Regions from separate parts of the Vibrio sp. R12-SG2-ISO1 genome, predicted to be linked through region 3. Evidence: predicted binding sites of a transcription regulator. Region 3 holds the regulator's gene; each other region holds the start of a gene.
What was found. The regulator CRP, encoded in region 3, controls carbon source genes, mostly activating them, when cyclic AMP is high. The targets are predictions, from matches to a motif close to TGTGANNNNNNTCACA.
Positions count from the first base shown of each region.

Region 1: cdd (cytidine deaminase) is a predicted target of CRP. The motif match lies at 2,062-2,077, and genes of this name have one in related genera.
Region 2: AC6R10_RS03095 (NupC/NupG family nucleoside CNT transporter) is a predicted target of CRP. The motif match lies at 2,222-2,237, and genes of this name have one in related genera.
Region 4: deoD (purine-nucleoside phosphorylase) is a predicted target of CRP. The motif match lies at 1,880-1,895, and genes of this name have one in related genera.

Region 1 covers NZ_JCBDGO010000001.1:95-4,503, reverse strand. Annotated here, with positions in the region: gene AC6R10_RS00025 (cyclic di-GMP phosphodiesterase) at 1-910, shown strand, start outside; gene cdd (cytidine deaminase) at 1,060-1,947, opposite strand; gene AC6R10_RS00015 (LrgB family protein) at 2,154-2,831, opposite strand; gene AC6R10_RS00010 (CidA/LrgA family protein) at 2,831-3,196, opposite strand; partial or broken gene sbcB (exodeoxyribonuclease I) at 3,212-4,409, opposite strand, start outside.
Region 2 covers NZ_JCBDGO010000001.1:673,797-678,205, forward strand. Annotated here, with positions in the region: gene deoC (deoxyribose-phosphate aldolase) at 1-115, opposite strand, end outside; gene AC6R10_RS03090 (XapX domain-containing protein) at 378-548, opposite strand; gene AC6R10_RS03095 (NupC/NupG family nucleoside CNT transporter) at 814-2,076, opposite strand; gene AC6R10_RS03100 (TatD family hydrolase) at 2,282-3,055, opposite strand; gene AC6R10_RS03105 (DUF5363 family protein) at 3,055-3,222, opposite strand; gene yaaA (peroxide stress protein YaaA) at 3,272-4,045, opposite strand; gene AC6R10_RS03115 (alanine/glycine:cation symporter family protein) at 4,139-4,409, opposite strand, start outside.
Region 3 covers NZ_JCBDGO010000029.1:63,589-67,997, reverse strand. Annotated here, with positions in the region: gene astD (succinylglutamate-semialdehyde dehydrogenase) at 1-426, shown strand, start outside; gene AC6R10_RS18400 (DUF1338 domain-containing protein) at 546-1,337, shown strand; gene crp (cAMP-activated global transcriptional regulator CRP) at 1,531-2,163, opposite strand; gene AC6R10_RS18390 (phosphoribulokinase) at 2,421-3,290, opposite strand; gene AC6R10_RS18385 (YheU family protein) at 3,385-3,597, opposite strand; gene AC6R10_RS18380 (SH2 domain-containing protein) at 3,766-4,409, opposite strand, start outside.
Region 4 covers NZ_JCBDGO010000005.1:99,656-104,064, reverse strand. Annotated here, with positions in the region: gene AC6R10_RS04820 (transposase) at 1-1,010, opposite strand, end outside; gene deoD (purine-nucleoside phosphorylase) at 1,066-1,776, opposite strand; gene AC6R10_RS04810 (YbgA family protein) at 2,132-3,082, shown strand; gene AC6R10_RS04805 (MerR family transcriptional regulator) at 3,072-3,863, shown strand; gene phrB (deoxyribodipyrimidine photo-lyase) at 3,860-4,409, shown strand, end outside.

The DNA of each region.
Region 1 (4,409 bases), on a different contig from region 3:
GAAAAAAGCCGCCAATATCATTCGTGAGGCGAAAGGACTGGCACAGAAAGTTCTGACCCATACGTTTGATGGCAAAACTGTGCACGTCGATGAGTTCGATGATTGGGCGGAAGATTTGATTGAATCCGCGCTGGTGGACTCCGATGCGCTGCAATGTGTTTCAGCGCTGCGCAACAAGGACGAGTATCTATTGGAGCATTCGGTCAATGTGGCCACCTTATTGGTGACCTTTGGTAAACATCTGCAATTGCCAAGAGAGATGCTCAAAGAGATGGCGATCGGCGGCATTATTCATGATGTGGGCAAAGTGAAGGTGGATGATAAGGTGCTGCACAAACCGGCACGCTTAACACCGGAAGAATTTGAGCACATGAAGCTTCATCAAGTGTTTGCGAAAGATATGATCATGTCCGTGACTGGGCTCAGTGATGTGAGCCGTGATGTCTGTCTGATGCATCACGAAAAACTGGACGGCAACGGCTACCCGAATGGCCTTAAAGGGGATGAAATTCCACTGCATGGTCGCATGAGTTGCATTGTGGATATCTACGATGCCCTCACTGCGGATCGCGTCTACAAGCGCGGAATGAGCTCGGCAGAGGCGTTTAAAATTCTATTGAGCCTCACGCCCAATCACCTTGATCGTGAATTGGTGTATAAGTTCATCAACTGTATCGGTATGTACCCAGTGGGGGCGTTGGTCGAACTCAGTGATGGGCGAGTGGGCATCGTCTGGACATCCAATGAATCTGAGCCGCTGAAACCGGAAGTGAAGTGTTTTTACTCGCGTAAGAACAAGCATTATGTCGATGTGGCTTTTGTCGATCTCAAGCGCAGCAGCGTCAAGATTGCCAAAGCGATTGCGCCAAGTCAGCTAGAAGTGGATGCGACGCCGTTCTTTGACGTTTGATGCCTCGATAGTGAGCCGCTACTTTTCGTTGTAGGCAGAATAGGTCTTCGCAGACAAAATAGTCACCGTAAACAGAAAAAGCGCCTTTTACTCACGTTATGTGGATAAAAGGCGCTTTTTTATCGAGCACAATGTGTCGGCGTTAAAGCTTAGATCGCAAGATAGGTCAGCGGAATATCTGGTCCTAATACTTCAAGGGTCGCTTGCGTGTCGGCCAAGTGGCTGATTCCACCTTCGGCCATCTCTGCCAAGGCTGCAGATTCAATCTCGCTGAAGGATTTACCGGCCATCAACAATTGAATCAACGCGACTTGCAGCGGTGGTAAGCTAGGGTTGAACGCAGCGTTTTCAGCGTACGCACCGAGATAGGTCGACCCATCGGTGGTTTTGAGTGCGACACCGCTCAGGTTGTGAGTGTAAGGTGAGTGGCTCATATTCAGCGCTTTTAGAGCCGCTTGTACCAACTCGTCACCGTCTTCACTGTGATAGCCGTGATTGACCTCAGACATCAAACCCGACTCAATACCGAGATCGCTAGGACCAAAGGCTTCTGGCAGATAATCGTGCAGAGTCTTGCCTTCACGTTCAGGCAATTGAACCGTGAGTTCTTTTGCCGTCGACAGTTCATTCATAAACTGACGACAGTGGCCGCAAGGGCTGTAGTTGATGGTGATGTCAGAAATGCCTTGCTCGCCTTTCATCCACGCGTGGCTGATGGCACATTGTTCGGCGTGCACTGTTTGACCGAGTTGCACACCGGCAATCTCAACGTTGGCGCCGAAATATAAGCGACCGGTTAAGCCGCGCACAATCGCACCGACGTAGAATTTAGACAGGGGGGCGTAGGAAAACGCCGCCGCGACAGGCAAGAGCATCACTCGCGTGTCGGCATCGCTTTTACCGCTGATGTTTTTTAACTGCTCAAATTGGTCGGCTGACAGGGTGGCATCAAATGACTCGCTCAGCACGATGGGTTTGAGGTAATCGGCAACGTCGCTAGGGAGCTGTGTCAGGGCTTGTTCTATGCGGCTGGTCATAGTGAATCCTTTATTGTTATTTCAGAGTCAAGCTCGATGCTAGGGAAAACATAGCTAGGTTGTTGACATCTTGTGATACTGGACAATCATTCTATGCGACGCACCAAACAATACAGTGATAAAAATCACACTTACGCTTGTAACGAGTGCAAATTTACTGATAGATGAGTGATGTCACACAATTTTGGCGCACTGCCTAGCCGCAGCTAGTGCGATAACCAGAGCGCCAGAGCGAAAAATGACGGTGCCAATATGGAGGTGATCACGCCACATACCACCAGAGCCAGAGAGCTAAACGCCGCATCTTGCGCGTTTTTCTCCGCACAGGTCGCGGTGCCAAGGGCATGTGAGACGGTGCCCATGGTCAGACCCTTTGCAATTGGGTGGGTGATGTTTAACAGCCCGTAGATAGGGTAGGCGAAAATTGCCCCAAACAAGCCGACCAACAGCACTAAGATCGCTGCAATCGCGGGTTCGCCGCCCAAATGGCTAGAGACTTCCATCGCAATCGGCGTGGTTACCGATTTGCCGAGTAAACTGGCGATCAAGGTTAAGTCGGTGTCTAGGCTAACGGCAATCAGACTGGCCGTCGCCATTGACAGGACGCTACCCACGCCGCATGCCAACATAATGATGCGCCAATTGGCCCGAATTTGGGGGAGCTGCTCATACAGTGGGTAGGCCAAGGCCACAACCGCAGGCTGCAGCAGGAGATTGATCCAGTGATTGCTTTCGTAATAGGTTTCAAAAGGAACGCTCAGCCAAGTCAGAAGCGGGATAAGAACCGCTAGGCTGACCAGCAGCGGGTTCATTAACGGTGAGTTGACTCTGCTGCACACCCAACGCGCACTCAAAAACACCACCACAGTTACGAGTAGCCACATCATTGGTCGCCTCGCTTAAGCAGGCGATCCAGCATCCAGCCCAGAGAGACGAGGACAATCGCTGTGCCACCAATCGCACTTGCCAGAATTGGCCACGCATTGTGGTAGAGCAGATCGAAGTGCTTCATCAGGCCGACACTGATGGGCACAAACAGCAGTACCATATAGCGAATAAACAGCGTCGCACCGGGTTTGACCCACTTTGAGGGCACCAAGCCGCTTGCCATCAAGGAGAACAAAATAAGCATGCCGATGATGCTGCCGGGAATCGAGGTCTCCAGCCATTGCTGAATATTAAGACCGGCGATCAGGCAGAGAAAAATCAAGCCAAATGAGATGAAGTAGTGCAATAAAGTACGAGGCATAAGAGCGGTGTTGCCTTAAGAGACCAACTGTTGAACGTATTGATAGACCGATTTTAAGATAGCGACTTTCTTTTCGTCACTTTCATGTTCATGAACTAAGTTTTCCAGATTGATCATGTAATCTTCAATGCGACTTTCGAAGTACTCGCGGCAATGCGCCGCCCACTGCTGCTGCTCTTTTTCATCCAATGTCCATGGGTAGTGGCGTGCGCGGTAGCGAAATAGCAGCGGGGCGATGCGTGGATCACTGAATTCAATGTCTAGACCTGCGAGTTGCTGCGGATCCGTTTGGCGAATGATCTCCATGGCCGCTTTGTCGGCTGGAGAAAAGAATCCGTCATACAACTGAGTATCCACGTCGGATGACGCGGCGTACTCTCTTTCAATACTGTACAAGCCAATCAACTTTTCGCGGATTTCTGGGTGTTGGCGCAGCGTGGCTAGGTTTTGTAAGCACTGCTCGCGGTCGATGCCAATATGAGCGGCATTGTCCGCCGTGAGGGTTTTCGCAGGGGCGAGAATTGGGCACTTATTGAGATGTACCAGTTTGACCGGCACGGGCAGTTCATCTGGCCCTAGGTCGTCTCGCTTGGTGTACAAACGCGTGTTGAGTGCGTCGACATCAAGATCCAACAGTGGCTGAGGATCTTTGGCTAAGTCGACCATGATAACTGCGTTTTGGTTGGTCGGGTGCCACGCCACTGGAACCATCCAACTGGTGTATTGGCACTCTCGGCCTAACATGCCGGAGACGTGCATCAAGGGGGTCATATTGACAATATCGATCAGCTCATTGAGTTTGCGTTTATGGCGCATCGACAAAAAGTAATCAAACAATTTGGGCTGTGCGGCTTTGATTTTTTTTGCCATCTCAATGGTGGCAATCACATCCGCCATCGCGTCGTGCGCGTTGGCGTGTTCAATGCCATTAGCGACCGATAAATGTTCCAACTTAAAGCTAATAAAGCCTTCTTCGTTTTCTGGCCACTCGATGCCTTTAGGTCGCAACGCATGACACGCGCGTAGCACATCCAATAGATCCCAGCGAGAGTTGCCGTTTTGCCAGCTCCATGCATAGGGGTCAATGAAGTTGCGATAACAGGTATAGCGCGTCACTTCATCATCAAAACGAATGCTGTTGTAGCCCAAGCTTATGGTATTGGGCGTCGCCAATTGCGCGTGAATCTGGGCGATAAATTCAGGTTCTGGCAGC
Region 2 (4,409 bases), on a different contig from region 3:
CTGATTTTGCATCATGACACAGTGAAATAACTTTCGCGTCAGTGTCATCGTCATTCAGCGTAGTTAGGTCCATAAGTTTTAGTGCACGTAGTGCAGCTGCTTTTAAATCGCTCATTTCTATCTCCGATCAATATTCAAAAATTTCACCGCCTTAATCCCTATGATTAAGGTGTAATCATTAATGAACGGACTTGGTTCCTTGAAGACTTGCTACATACAGCGAACATGTACCAATTGCTATCCTTGTCACCGCACAGTACCAATTTGGTCTATGGCACAACAATCTGCGATTGCGGTGTCTAACGTGTATAGGCGCTTTGTGACGCCTCAGGCAAGCGATGTTGCCGCGCTAATCATACTCCTTGTATTAATTAGCGTTAACTAAAAAACCGCTCAATGATCCATTGAAAGGTTACACCACCAAGATAAACGCCCACAATTCCCATCACTCCCGGTAATACTGGAGGTGCTGGAATGGGCAGCTTGATGGCGGAAAACAGGATTCCGACAACAAAGCCCGCTAAGGTCGCGAGAATCACATCATTCATCAGTTTAGGCCTATTTTCTTTACACCTATACAGTATAGATATTTATCGCAAAACTGTAGTCGCACACAGAGCGCAAACGGTTTGTATCTCAAAAAAGATCCGGCTTAACGATTGCTGAGTTTTATCCACTGCACAAACGTTATGAATCTTGTTGTCTGGAAATACTCCAGACCTTTAAACAACGAAAAAACCCCGTAGTACATAGCAAGCTATGCAACTACGGGGTCTTATAAAACGGCGTCTATATAATCTATCGCTTCTTAAATTAGAAAGATAGGAAGAAGCCAGCGATGGTTGCTGCCATCAAGTTAGACAGAGTACCTGCTGCGACCGCTTTCACACCCATACGAGCGATGTCATGACGACGGTTTGGCGCTAGACCACCTAGACCACCTAGTAGAATCGCAATTGAAGAAAGGTTTGCGAAACCACATAGCGCGAACGAGATGATAGCGGCTGTCTTAGTCGACATCACTTCACCGGTTGCTGGTACAACTTGAGCTGCATCACCAACGTAAGGAACGAAGTTTAGGTAAGCAACGAATTCGTTCACCACCAGTTTCTGACCGATGAATGAACCCGCTAGCGTCGCTTCTTCCCAAGGCACACCAATTAGGAATGCAAGTGGTGAGAAGATGTAACCTAGAAGAATTTCTAGTGTCAGTTCAGGCATACCGAACCAACCGCCAACGCCACCTAGGATGCCGTTGATAAGAGCAATAAGGCCGATGAACGCAAGTAGCATTGCACCAACGTTAAGCGCAAGCTGTAGACCGACAGACGCACCGCCAGCTGCTGCATCGATAACGTTAGCAGGCTTGTCGTCACCACCGTCGATGTCCGCGCCTAGATCGTCATTTGGCGTGTCAGTTTCAGGTTTGATGATTTTAGCGAACAGTAGACCACCTGGTGCTGCCATGAATGATGCGGCAACAAGGTACTCTAGAGGTACACCCATTGAAGCGTAACCAGCAAGTACACCACCTGCTACAGACGCTAGACCACCACACATCACTGCAAATAGCTCAGACTGAGTCATTTTAGGTACAAACGGACGAACCACAAGTGGAGCCTCAGTTTGACCTACGAAAATGTTCGCTGCTGCAGACATAGACTCGGCACGTGATGTACCCAGTGCTTTTTGTAGACCGCCACCAAGAATCTTGATAACCCACTGCATCACACCGATGTAGTAAAGTACAGAAATTAGCGCAGAGAAGAAGATTAGCGTTGGTAGTACTTGGAAAGCAAAGATGAAACCGATACCGTCAACTGAGAAGTTAACTAGGCTGCCGAATAGGAAACCAGTACCGTCTTTACCGTAGTCGATCACGTTTTGTACACCAGCTGAGAAACCAGCTAGAAGATCACGACCCCATGGTACGTACAGAACGAAACCACCGATGATGAATTGGATAGCAAAAGCGCCACCCACAGTTCTTAGATTGATAGCTTTGCGGTTATCAGACAGTAGAAGCGCGATAGCGATCAAAACTGCCATACCGACTAGGCTCATAAACAGGCTCATAGTTTATGACTTCCTTATTAAGTTATTTGTTGGCGTGTTACAAAATGGAGCTCAAAAGCACGGGCAATTATACTCATCCGTCCACCGATAAAGTAATGCCGCGTTCACAGTTTCTGATAAGATTCACCACTCGTTCACTCGTAAGTGTGACAAAAATCACAACTAAAGTTCATAGGAATCATAAAAAGCACATTTTATTTAGAATTCATTCACAAATAGACAGTGCCAAAAAGCTGTTTTTCCAAACGTTTTCCGCAACCGTTTGCTCACAACTCTGCTTCAGTTGCGCCAATGTCGTTAACACTTGGGGTAAACGCTTAGGATGATTGGCTTGGCCTTGATACCCTGACAACGGCATGTCTGGCGCGTCGGTTTCCAAAACAAGATGGTCGATGGGCACCTGCGTCACCGCTTGACGCGTCTTATTCGCTCTTGGGTAGGTAATCACTCCGCCCACACCGATGTAGAAACCGAGCTCAACAAATTGCATCGCTTGTTGATAGCTGCCGGAAAACCCATGCAAAATCCCACCGTAGTGAAAACGGTGCTGCTTAAGCAGTTGCAACAAGCGGTGATAGGTTTTTCGCCCGTGAAGAATCAAGGGCCGCCGCAGGTTCTTGGCCACGCTGATCTGCGCCTCAAACACCGCTTCTTGTCGCAGAGCGTCGACATCGATCATGGCGTCTAAGCCGCACTCTCCGACTGCGATACACACCGAGCCTGCCGACTCACATTGAGCTTCTAGACGACTGACCTCAATCAATGAGTCGGTGTGAACAAAATAGGGATGGCACCCCAAACTGACGTACAAGCTCGTGTGCTGGTGAGATAGCGCAATAAGATCGCTCCAATTGCTTTCGCCAATCGCAGGAACAAGAAAACGCTCGACTCCTTGCTCACTGGCTTCTTGCAATGTTGCCCCTAATTGAGCCTTAAAGGGGGCAAAATCGAGATGACAGTGAGTATCAAAAAGGCGCATTACTGCTGCGCCTTTGAAGTGGGTGATGAGAACGAAGTGGCAGCGTCGCTCTGCCTTGCATCATCAGAGCGGTACGGCACGCAACTGCGCTTTTGCCCAGGAGTAAGGCCCATAGAGTGGCACCAAGCGTCGTAGCGCTCAAGCCAATGTTTTAATCTCTTCCACATGTGCATGACTCCCCTGCCCGATGCTAGCAACGATGACCACTCGCCTGCACTACTGCTCTTCACGTTTGAAGACTAACTCAGTCGCGCTCGACTCATCCTCAGCAAAGGTGTAACCCGCCGTGTTGAACTGAGTCAAATCTGCGACACTCTCGATACGGTTTTCGATAATAAAACGCGCCATCATGCCGCGCGCTTTTTTGGCATAAAAGCTGATCACTTTATATTGGCCGTTTTTGCAGTCTTTAAACACCGGCGTAATCACCTGTGCATCCAAGTTCTTTTGCTTAACCGCCTTAAAATACTCATTGGAGGCCAAGTTGATCAAGACGTTGTCCCCTTGCTCGGTGATCGCTTGATTGAGCTTGTCGGTAATCACATTCCCCCAGAACTGATACAAGTTGCTGCCTTTCTCATTGGCAAGCTTAGTGCCCATTTCAAGGCGGTACGGTTGCATCAGGTCAAGCGGCTTAAGCAGACCATAAAGGCCAGACAACATACGTAAATGGCGCTGAGCGTACTCAAAATCCGCCTCTGTGAGTGTCTGGGCATCAAGACCTGTATAGACATCGCCTTTGAACGCCAAAATCGCTTGGCGGGCATTGTCGAGTGTGAATGTCTCGCTCCACTCTTGGAAGCGGCCAACGTTCAGATCGGCGATTTTGTCACTGACCTTCATCAAACTCGCCACATCGGCTGGCGTCAATTTACGGCACACCTCAATCAACTGCTTGGAGTAGTCAATTAACTCAGGCTGTGTGTAGGTCTCGGTCACCAAGGGTGATTCGTAATCTAAGGTTTTCGCTGGAGAAACGACGATTAACATGACTTTACTCTTATTGATTGTTTGCCTTAGGGTACAAAAAAAGCCGTGCAATGTCTGCACGGCTTTATGAATCATTTCAATAGTATTCAGCTATCAATTCTTTTCTTTTTGATCCCAAATGCCATCTTCAAGCTGAGATTTCAGCTCTGGGAAATCATTGGCATCAAAGGTCGGAACTTTGCCTTCATCAAGCTGACGGTTGTAGTCTTTTGCTAGCTTAACCACGGTGCCAGAGAGCAAGATAATCGCGACTAGGTTCACCAGTGCCATCAAGCCCATTGATGCATCGGCCATATCCCAAACCACTGGCAGCGCCGCCACAGAACCAAACATCACCATACCCAAAACCACGATACGGAACAGG
Region 3 (4,409 bases):
AGCTTGGTGGAAGCGAAAGCGGGCGAGGCGGCGTTTGTCACTCCGGGGATTATTGATGTCACGGCCATCGACGCGCTGCCAGATGAAGAGTATTTTGGCCCGCTGCTGCAAGTGGTGCGTTATCAAGGTCTTGAGCGCGCGGTTGAGCTGGCCAATGACACCCGCTTTGGTCTCTCTGCTGGACTGGTGTCCACTGATGATGATGAGTGGGCCTACTTTGTTGACCACATTCGTGCAGGGATCGTCAATCGCAACCGCCAATTAACTGGGGCGAGTGGCGATGCGCCGTTTGGCGGACCGGGCGCCTCGGGCAACCTTCGCCCAAGTGCTTACTACGCTGCGGATTATTGCGCTTACCCTATGGCGTCGATGGAAGGCGAGCACACCTTGCTGCCTGAGACGTTAAGCCCGGGTGTAGAACTGTAAGACGCACCTTGGGCTCGCTTGGAGCCCAAGGTGTTCGATTCATTGCTAGGTTTGTGATTAAGCCATTCTTTTAAAGAACTAGCTTTACGATTCAGCTTCACGATTAACATGGAGACGTTATGACGCCTGCTCAACTGTTCGATTTACTGTGGCAAGACTATATTTCTCGTCTATGCCCTCAAGCGGCCAAGGTTCATCAGCTTTTAGAAGAAGATGAGCCGCTGATCAATGACCATATTGCGCTGCGCACCTTTAACATCGCGCCGCTCGGTATCGAGACATTAGCTGCGCCATTTATTGCACTGGGTTACCAAGCGTGTGGTGATTATCTTTTTGAGAGCAAGCACTTGGTCGCCAAGCACTATGAGCACGCCGATCCGACGCTGCCAAAAGTGTTCATCAGTGAGCTGAAAGTCGAAGAGTGCTCAGCGCCTCTGCAAAGCATTGTCAGCAAGCTGGTGGCACAAGTGGAGGCATCCACACTACAAAGCCATGAGTTTTTGTATGCGGGCCGTTTGTGGGATCTCAGCTATGAAGATTTTCAAACCCTCGCCCAAGAGAGTGAGTACGCAGCATGGCTTGCGGCGCACGGCTATGGGGCTAACCATTTCACCGTAAGCGTTAATCAGCTCAAGGCATTTGACGAGGTGGCGGCGGTGAATGAGCATCTTCGCCAAGCGGGTTTTGTCATCAATGAGTCGGGCGGCGAAGTGAAAGGCTCACCAGAGGTACTGCTTGAGCAATCGTCCACCATGGCAGACAAAGTCGAGGTGAGCTTTAGTGACGGTACGCAAGTGATCCCAGGCGGCTTCTACGAATTTGCCAAACGCTATCAGATGAGTAATGGGGAGCTCTACCCAGGGTTTGTCGCGGCGTCAGCGGATAAGATATTTGAGAGTACGAATGGGTAGGGAGTGCCTAGTTGATGGGAGTGCCTAGTTCCTAGTTACTAGTTCCTAGAGGGGGCTGGTGAAATGGGTGATGGGTAGTGGGTGATGGTGCTAGGGCCTGGTAAATAAAAAGCCACCGCTGGTAGACAGGGTGGCTTTCTTATCTTTAAAGGTTTTCTCTAGGAACTCGTCACTAGGAACTCGCCTCTAACTCTTATCGCGTGCCGTAGACGACGATGGTTTTACCGTGGGCGGAGATCAGGTTTTGCTCTTCAAGCATCTTCAAGATTCGGCCAACGGTCTCACGTGAACAGCCGACAATCTGACCGATCTCTTGACGAGTGATCTTGATTTGCATGCCGTCTGGGTGCGTCATGGCATCTGGCTGTTTCGCTAGGTTAAGTAGCGTCTGCGCGATGCGGCCTGTCACGTCTAGGAAGGCGAGGTCACCGACTTTTTGGCTCGTCACTTGTAGGCGGCTTGCCATTTGCGCAGATAGACGCATCAGGATGTCAGGGTTGACTTGGATAAGCTGACGGAATTTCTTGAATGAGATCTCTGCAACTTCACAAGGTGATTTAGCGCGAACCCAAGCGGTACGCTCTTGATCTTCTTCAAATAGACCAAGTTCACCGATAAAGTCACCTTGGTTTAGGTAAGAAAGGATCATTTCCTTACCTTCTTCGTCTTTAATCAGTACCGCCACAGAGCCTTTGACGATGTAGTAAAGCGTCTCTGCTTTCTCACCGGCGTGGATCAATGTGCTTTTTGATGGGTACTTATGAATATGACAATGTGACAGGAACCACTCTAATGTTGGATCGGTTTGAGGTTTACCTAGAACCATAATATCTCACTTCCTCTGCAGGGTACGCTTGCCGCTTTCCATTTTTGTCGCGCCAGTAAAAGACGCGAAGCCTTGAACAAGGCTTTTTAGGATAAGAGCACTTATTCAATGCTGCAAGCCATCTTTGTTTCGGTTACAAATAGTAGCCTTTTTCAAAAGGGATTTCTTGATTTTAATCGTGTCAAGTTGGTGATTGTTTACGCAAAAATGTGCACATGATCACGGTATGACAAGTAAACGGGTCTTAGGACTGATCGCTAGCCAATTTTACCCGTCTCGATAAGCTGCTGTAGGATAGGTCTGACGATGAGCTCCATCGCAAAACTCATCTTACCCCCCGGCACGACAATGGTGTTGTGGCGCGACATGAAAGAGCCATCAATCATAGCGAGCAGATATGGGAAGTCGACCTGTTTGATGCCGCGCAGGCGGATCACCACGAAACTCTCATCCAAACTTGGGATGCCTTTAGCGTTAAGTGGGTTGGACGTATCGACGGTCGGCACGCGTTGGAAGTTGATGTGGGTGCGCGAAAATTGCGGGGTAATGTAGTTGAGATAGTCATCCATCGAGCGGACAATCGAGTCCATCACCGCTTCGCGTGAGTGACCGCGATCGCGCGTGTCACGGACGAATTTTTGAATCCACTCCAAGTTCACAATCGGCACCATGCCAATCAAAAAGTCGACGTGTTGGGCGACATTAACCTCACCATCCACCACGCCGCCATGCAGTCCTTCATAGAACAAGACGTCAGAATTTTCCGGCAAATCTTGCCACGGCGTGAAGGTGCCCGGCATTTGATTGTAGGGCACGGCTTCATCGAAGGTGTGCAAGTAGCGACGAATTTGCCCTGTGCCTTCATTGCCATACTGCTTAAAAAACGCAGACAGCGCAGGGAAGTCGTTCGCCTGCGGACCAAAGTAGCTGATGTGGCGTCCTTGCTCGCGCGCTTTGCGGATCTCGACATCCATTTCTGGGCGCGTAAAGCGGTGGAAACTGTCCCCTTCCACCCAAGCCGGTTTCACGCGCATCATGTTAAACATTTTGCGAAACGCTTCAGAGGTCGTGGTTGTGCCCGCACCGGAAGAGCCCGTTACGGCAATAATGGGGTGTTTTGCTGACATGACAAACCTTGTCTTATTCCTTGTCAAATGATGACCAATATAGCATGTTCTATTGATTGATCACGGTATGGCGTTTTTTAACGCACTGGAAATATTAAAACTTTGATTTGAGTTGAATATCCACGCTCTCATGCAGCTCTGAATAGACCACCACAGCTTCACCACTCACCAAGCTCTGACGGATCTGGGCGATTTTCTCGTCAAGAGAGATTTCCTGCTCGCCATAGTCCGTCCCTTCACGCAGTACAAATTCACGGATCAGGTTGTCTAGGGTGTCAGGAGCGATTTGTTGCCAAGGGATAATCATAGGGCCTCGTTGGTTGATGGGGGAGTTCCTAGTCGTCAGTGCCTAGTTCCTAGAGGGGTTCTAGGGACTTTATGCACTCGCGGTATAACGTACAGGGGAGAGCGCGATGGCTCTCCCTTGGTAAAATAATGGGCGATTTTTTGCCCAGTCTTGATTAAGTTTGCGAACTTATTGATGACTATATCTGAAAATCTTGTACTCAGTGAATAGGAGTTTATTGAGCGTAGTTTCAATGGTTGCTGAGTTCTCTAGTACACCGATGCTATCAGCGTAGTTCTTACTTAAATAAGTATTGTTGGCGATAGCATAAGCATCAAAATTACTGGTCAATAGAGCGTCCTCGACATCGCTGTTTGCTGCGCTTTCGACGAGCGATACTTCCACTTTATCAAGGGAAGAGTTCCAACTAGTGTCGATACCGTTATCAAACGACATGAGTGGTTGATATTGCTTTGCCGTCGCGTAGATACTTTGTCTTGTCGAGGTGTTATCGAGCGTAGATTGAACCAAGGTTCTTTGCAGGTCGAGGGATGCAGGTGGTGTGGTATCGTAGCCTTCAACGCAGTCCATGGTATATCCAGAACATCCAACTAAAGTGGGTGGAGATACCGTGATAACCGCGGGAATATTGCTATCTGTCAGTGTTGAAGATTCGTCTATTTCGACTGAAACATTTTGAGGTTGTTTCGTGTACTCAAAGTCCCATGATGAGTGGTCACCAGATACGTTAAGGTAATAGAGTGCGTCTAGGCTGTTGGCGTAGCTATACGAACTGGCTGATGCAGTATTGAGAGCTTGCCACAAAATCGCCC
Region 4 (4,409 bases), on a different contig from region 3:
ACCGGATCTTGCGGTAGATAGATGGAAACTTGGCGGTCGTCCTGACACAAATCCAGCACATGTAAGAAATGGGCGTACGAGGTGTACGGTGCTCTGATTAATGCCCCTTTAGAGGGGTAATGGAAGACGGTGAGGTTGCCCATGGGATCTTCCACATTGCCTCGCGCCAAAATGGTTTGGTACTGCTGATCGATGCGCTCGCGAAGATCGCTCGGTGGCGTTGGCACGGGCAGGTTGGCCTCAGAGCAGTGATCGCGTGAGACAAAACGCGCAGGCGTTTGGTACGGGTCATGATCGATGCCACCAACGGGTTCTTCATTAGCCGAGTAGTTGACGTGTTGGCACAAAATGTAGCCGCTGTGGGCTTCACCCGTCGCAAACCACAATACGCCGTTATTGCTTTTTGGTTGCAGGGTGACGTAGTGAGATGCGAGTTCGTAGTGTTTAGCGTGGTTGACCCAACGAGCGTCAATCATGGCAAGCTTGCGTCGGCAGCGGCTGGCAATATGGTCAACATGGTCATAAAAGGTTTTGGGGTTGATGGAAAGCTTGCGGCAGATTTCACGCACAGTATAACCCGTAAACAGCAACCCAAGCAGGTTTTCTTGAAATTGACGTTTTTTGTTCGCCCCTGACCACTTATCGACAAAGGTCGATTGGCACGCTTTGCAACGATAGCGTTGCCTATCACCACTGTAGCCAAACGCGTGGTAGAGGTGTTTATGTGTGTGAACCGAAAGGCCCATGTTGGGACAATCAGGCTGGCGACAAGCGGGCAGCCCATCGCTGTGTAGCTGGCGTAAACGTTGCAGTTCAGTCAGCACATCTTGATTGTTAAGTAAGGGGGGGAAAGCACCGCACTCCCGGCATACCATCGCAGGTCGTTTAGGGTTAGCGTGCTGCACAACGTAACGATGCGCATCACTCAATCCAAAGTTGTCACACGCCAATGTTTTACAAAAATTGAGCTGTAACCCATCTGCTTCCTTTGGCAGTTTGCCAGTTGTCACTCTCTCCCCCTCGGGACTATCTGGGCAGCCAAGCGGTCACTTGGCTGCAATATCGTTACAGGTTGATAGCAGTTTCTAGCGCCACTTTCATCATGTCATTGAACGATTTTTGACGCTCTTCTGAGCTCAGCTTTTCACCACGGATGATGTGATCAGAGACAGTCAGAATGGTGAGCGCTTTTGCACCAAGGTCAGCGGCAACGCCGTAGATGCCTGCAGCTTCCATATCCACACCAAGGATGCCGAGTTTTTCCATCTTCTCGAAGATATCTGCTTCTGGTGTGTAGAAGAGATCTGCTGAGAATACGTTACCGACTTTGACTGGCACGTTTTGCGCGCGAGCTTGAGCAACGGCGGTTTCAAGAAGACCAAAGTCCGCAATGGCTGCGAAATCGTGATCGTTGAAACGGATTCGGTTAACTTTTGAGTCTGTGGAGGCGCCCATGCCAATCACGACGTCCATCAATTTTACGTCGTCACGTACAGCGCCACAGCTACCGACACGAATCACGTTCTTCACACCGAACTCGGCAATCAACTCATGAACGTAGATACAGCAAGATGGGATGCCCATGCCGTGACCCATCACCGACACTTTTTTGCCTTTGTAGGTGCCTGTGTAACCAAACATGTTGCGAACGTCACAAACTTGTTTGACGTCATCAAGGAATGTCTCTGCGATGTATTTAGCGCGTAGCGGATCGCCTGGCATCAATACGGTTTCTGCAAAGTCGCCTGGCTGAGCATTAATATGTGGGGTTGCCATAGTCATTACTCCAATTGGGTCAGTAATCGCGGTGCTGATTACCAATTATGTTGAACTTCAATTCTGTGTTGAGGCAATACTAGCCTTGTCAGCCATTGTTCCTTGAGAGGTTGCTCACAAAACAGGGTGTGCCATGACGATTTCGAGATATTGATAACCAAATATGTTGAAAGTGATTTGGCAATCGATTTGCAAAAACGTTTGCTTGGGTAGTGAACCAAAATGGTTAAGTTTGCGTAACATTGTACAAATAATTTTTTTGTACATGTTTCAAGTGCTGTGCTACTACTTATATGAGAAATTGAGTTATACAAGAAATTAAGTTGTACACATTTGATGGTGATGGGAGCTCAACATGGAAAAGCAAATTACGATCGGTATCAGTTCTTGTGTGCTGGGAGAAAAAGTCCGTTTCGACTCGGGTCATAAGATCAGCAAGTTTGTCACGAAAGAGTTGGCACCGTTTTTTGAATTTATGCCGATATGCCCTGAAGTGGGAATGGGGATGCCGGTTCCTAGGCCGACGATTCGATTGATGTCAAACGACGAGCGCATTGCGCTGGTAGAGACCAAAGATTCGAGCAAAGATCACACGGACGCTATGATTCGCTATTCCCAAGAGAAGGTTGCCAGTTTAGTCGATGAAGAGCTATGCGGTTACATCGTTTGTGCTAAATCGCCCACCTGTGGAATGGAGCGCGTTAAAGTATACCGTAAAGCTGGTGCGGAAAATATTGGGGTTGGGCTGTATACACAGCAGTTGATGGAGCAGATGCCATGGCTACCCGTTGAGGAAGATGGACGGCTCAATGATCCTGTGTTGAAAGAGAACTTCATTACCCGCGTCTATACCCTACGTGATTTTTATGACTCAATGGGTGAGACGCCGACCCGTGGCAAAATCATCGCTTTCCACTCGCGTTACAAGTTGACCTTAATGGCTCATCACCCTGAAGCGTACAAAGAGCTTGGGCGCATGGTTGCCAACATCAAAGAGTACGACATCGAAGAGTTTTACCACTTGTACCGTACCGCGCTGATGCAAGCGGTGGCCAATCGCGCCAGTCGTAAAAACAACACTAACGTGCTGATGCACATCCAAGGTTACTTTAAGCGTCATCTCGACAAAGAACAAAAGTCTGAGCTGCGCCGCGTGATCGACGAATACCGTGTGGGTTTGCTGCCTTTGTTGGCGCCGCTAACGCTCATCAAACATTATCTATCCACTCATCCCGATGAATACTTGGCGAAGCAAAAGTTTCTTCAGCCTCACCCACAGGAGTTAAGACTGCGTTATGGTCTGTGAAAAAAATTGGTATGCGATTCGAGAGGTCTCGGATTTAACCGGAGTTAAGCCTGTGACGCTGCGAGCGTGGCAGCGACGCTATAATTTGATCCAACCGGAGCGCACTGAAAAAGGCCACAGACTCTACACGGATGAGCACATCGCACTTATCAATGAGATTCAAGGCTGGCTCGCGAAAGGGATTTCGATTGGCAAAGTGAAAGCCCTGCTCGGGTCTGATTTGCCAGATGAAGCGCTAGACGTCGGCAGTTTAGAGGCAGTAGAGGAGGTGCTTGAAGCGCTGACTAACCTCAATACCAAGCGTGCAGAGAGTGTGATTAATGGTGTGCTGAAAGAGTATCCTCTTGAGTTGGTTGAGCGTCAGTTCATCACGCCAACGCTCAATGCGCTCGCTCTAGTGAAACAAAGCCTGCGCTCTTTGCATCTTGGTCTGTTTAATACCTTGATGGTCACCAAACTCAACCAGATCATTGAGGCAGAAAACAAGGTGGCCCATCGCGGTAAATGTTTGGCAATCAATCTCGATGCGGCGCGCGATATTCACACTCAACTGTGGGCCCTGAGTCTTGTCAGTCAAGGCTATCGAGTCTTGATGATTGATGGCGTCGAGGATCTGTCGGGCCTCTTAGAGCACACCGCCGTTCACCGCTTTGAACAACTGGCGTTTTACAGTGCCACGAAACCGATTGAATCTCAGCTTAGTGTGATCAAAGAGTTAGAAGCGCAGCATGGGCAAGTCTCGCTGTCAGAAATGATCGAATTGGTAAGGAGAACGTTTTGAATATTGTTTGGTTTCGCCGTGATTTACGTGTTGAAGACAATCATGCCTTAGTGAGCGCCGTGAATCGAGGTCAACCGGTCGTGGCGTTATACATCGCAACGCCTGGTACCTGGCAAACCCATGATCATAGTCCAAGGCAAGCGGATCTCATCTACCGTCGCTTGCACGAGTTAAAGACGGAATTAGCCGAACTCGACATCCCGCTTTATTACGCGCAAGTCGAGACCTTCGCAGACAGCGCAGCGCTGGTGGCTGAGTTGGCACTGCAAGCCAAAGCAACGGCTCTGTATCTAAATAACGAGTATGAACTGAATGAACGTCGCCGCGATGAAGCGCTGGAGGAGGCGTTGAGTTCAAGTTCTGTGGAGGTGCATCGCTTTGATGACAAGTGTATTTTTCCGCCGGGCTCAGTGCGCAACAAGCAAGGCGACTATTTCAAAGTCTTCACCCCTTACAAGCGCGCTTATTTAAGTAAACTCTATAGTGAAGGATTCCACATCCAGACCTTCAAAGCGACGCCGTGTGCAGGGGCGTTGCAACACCAAG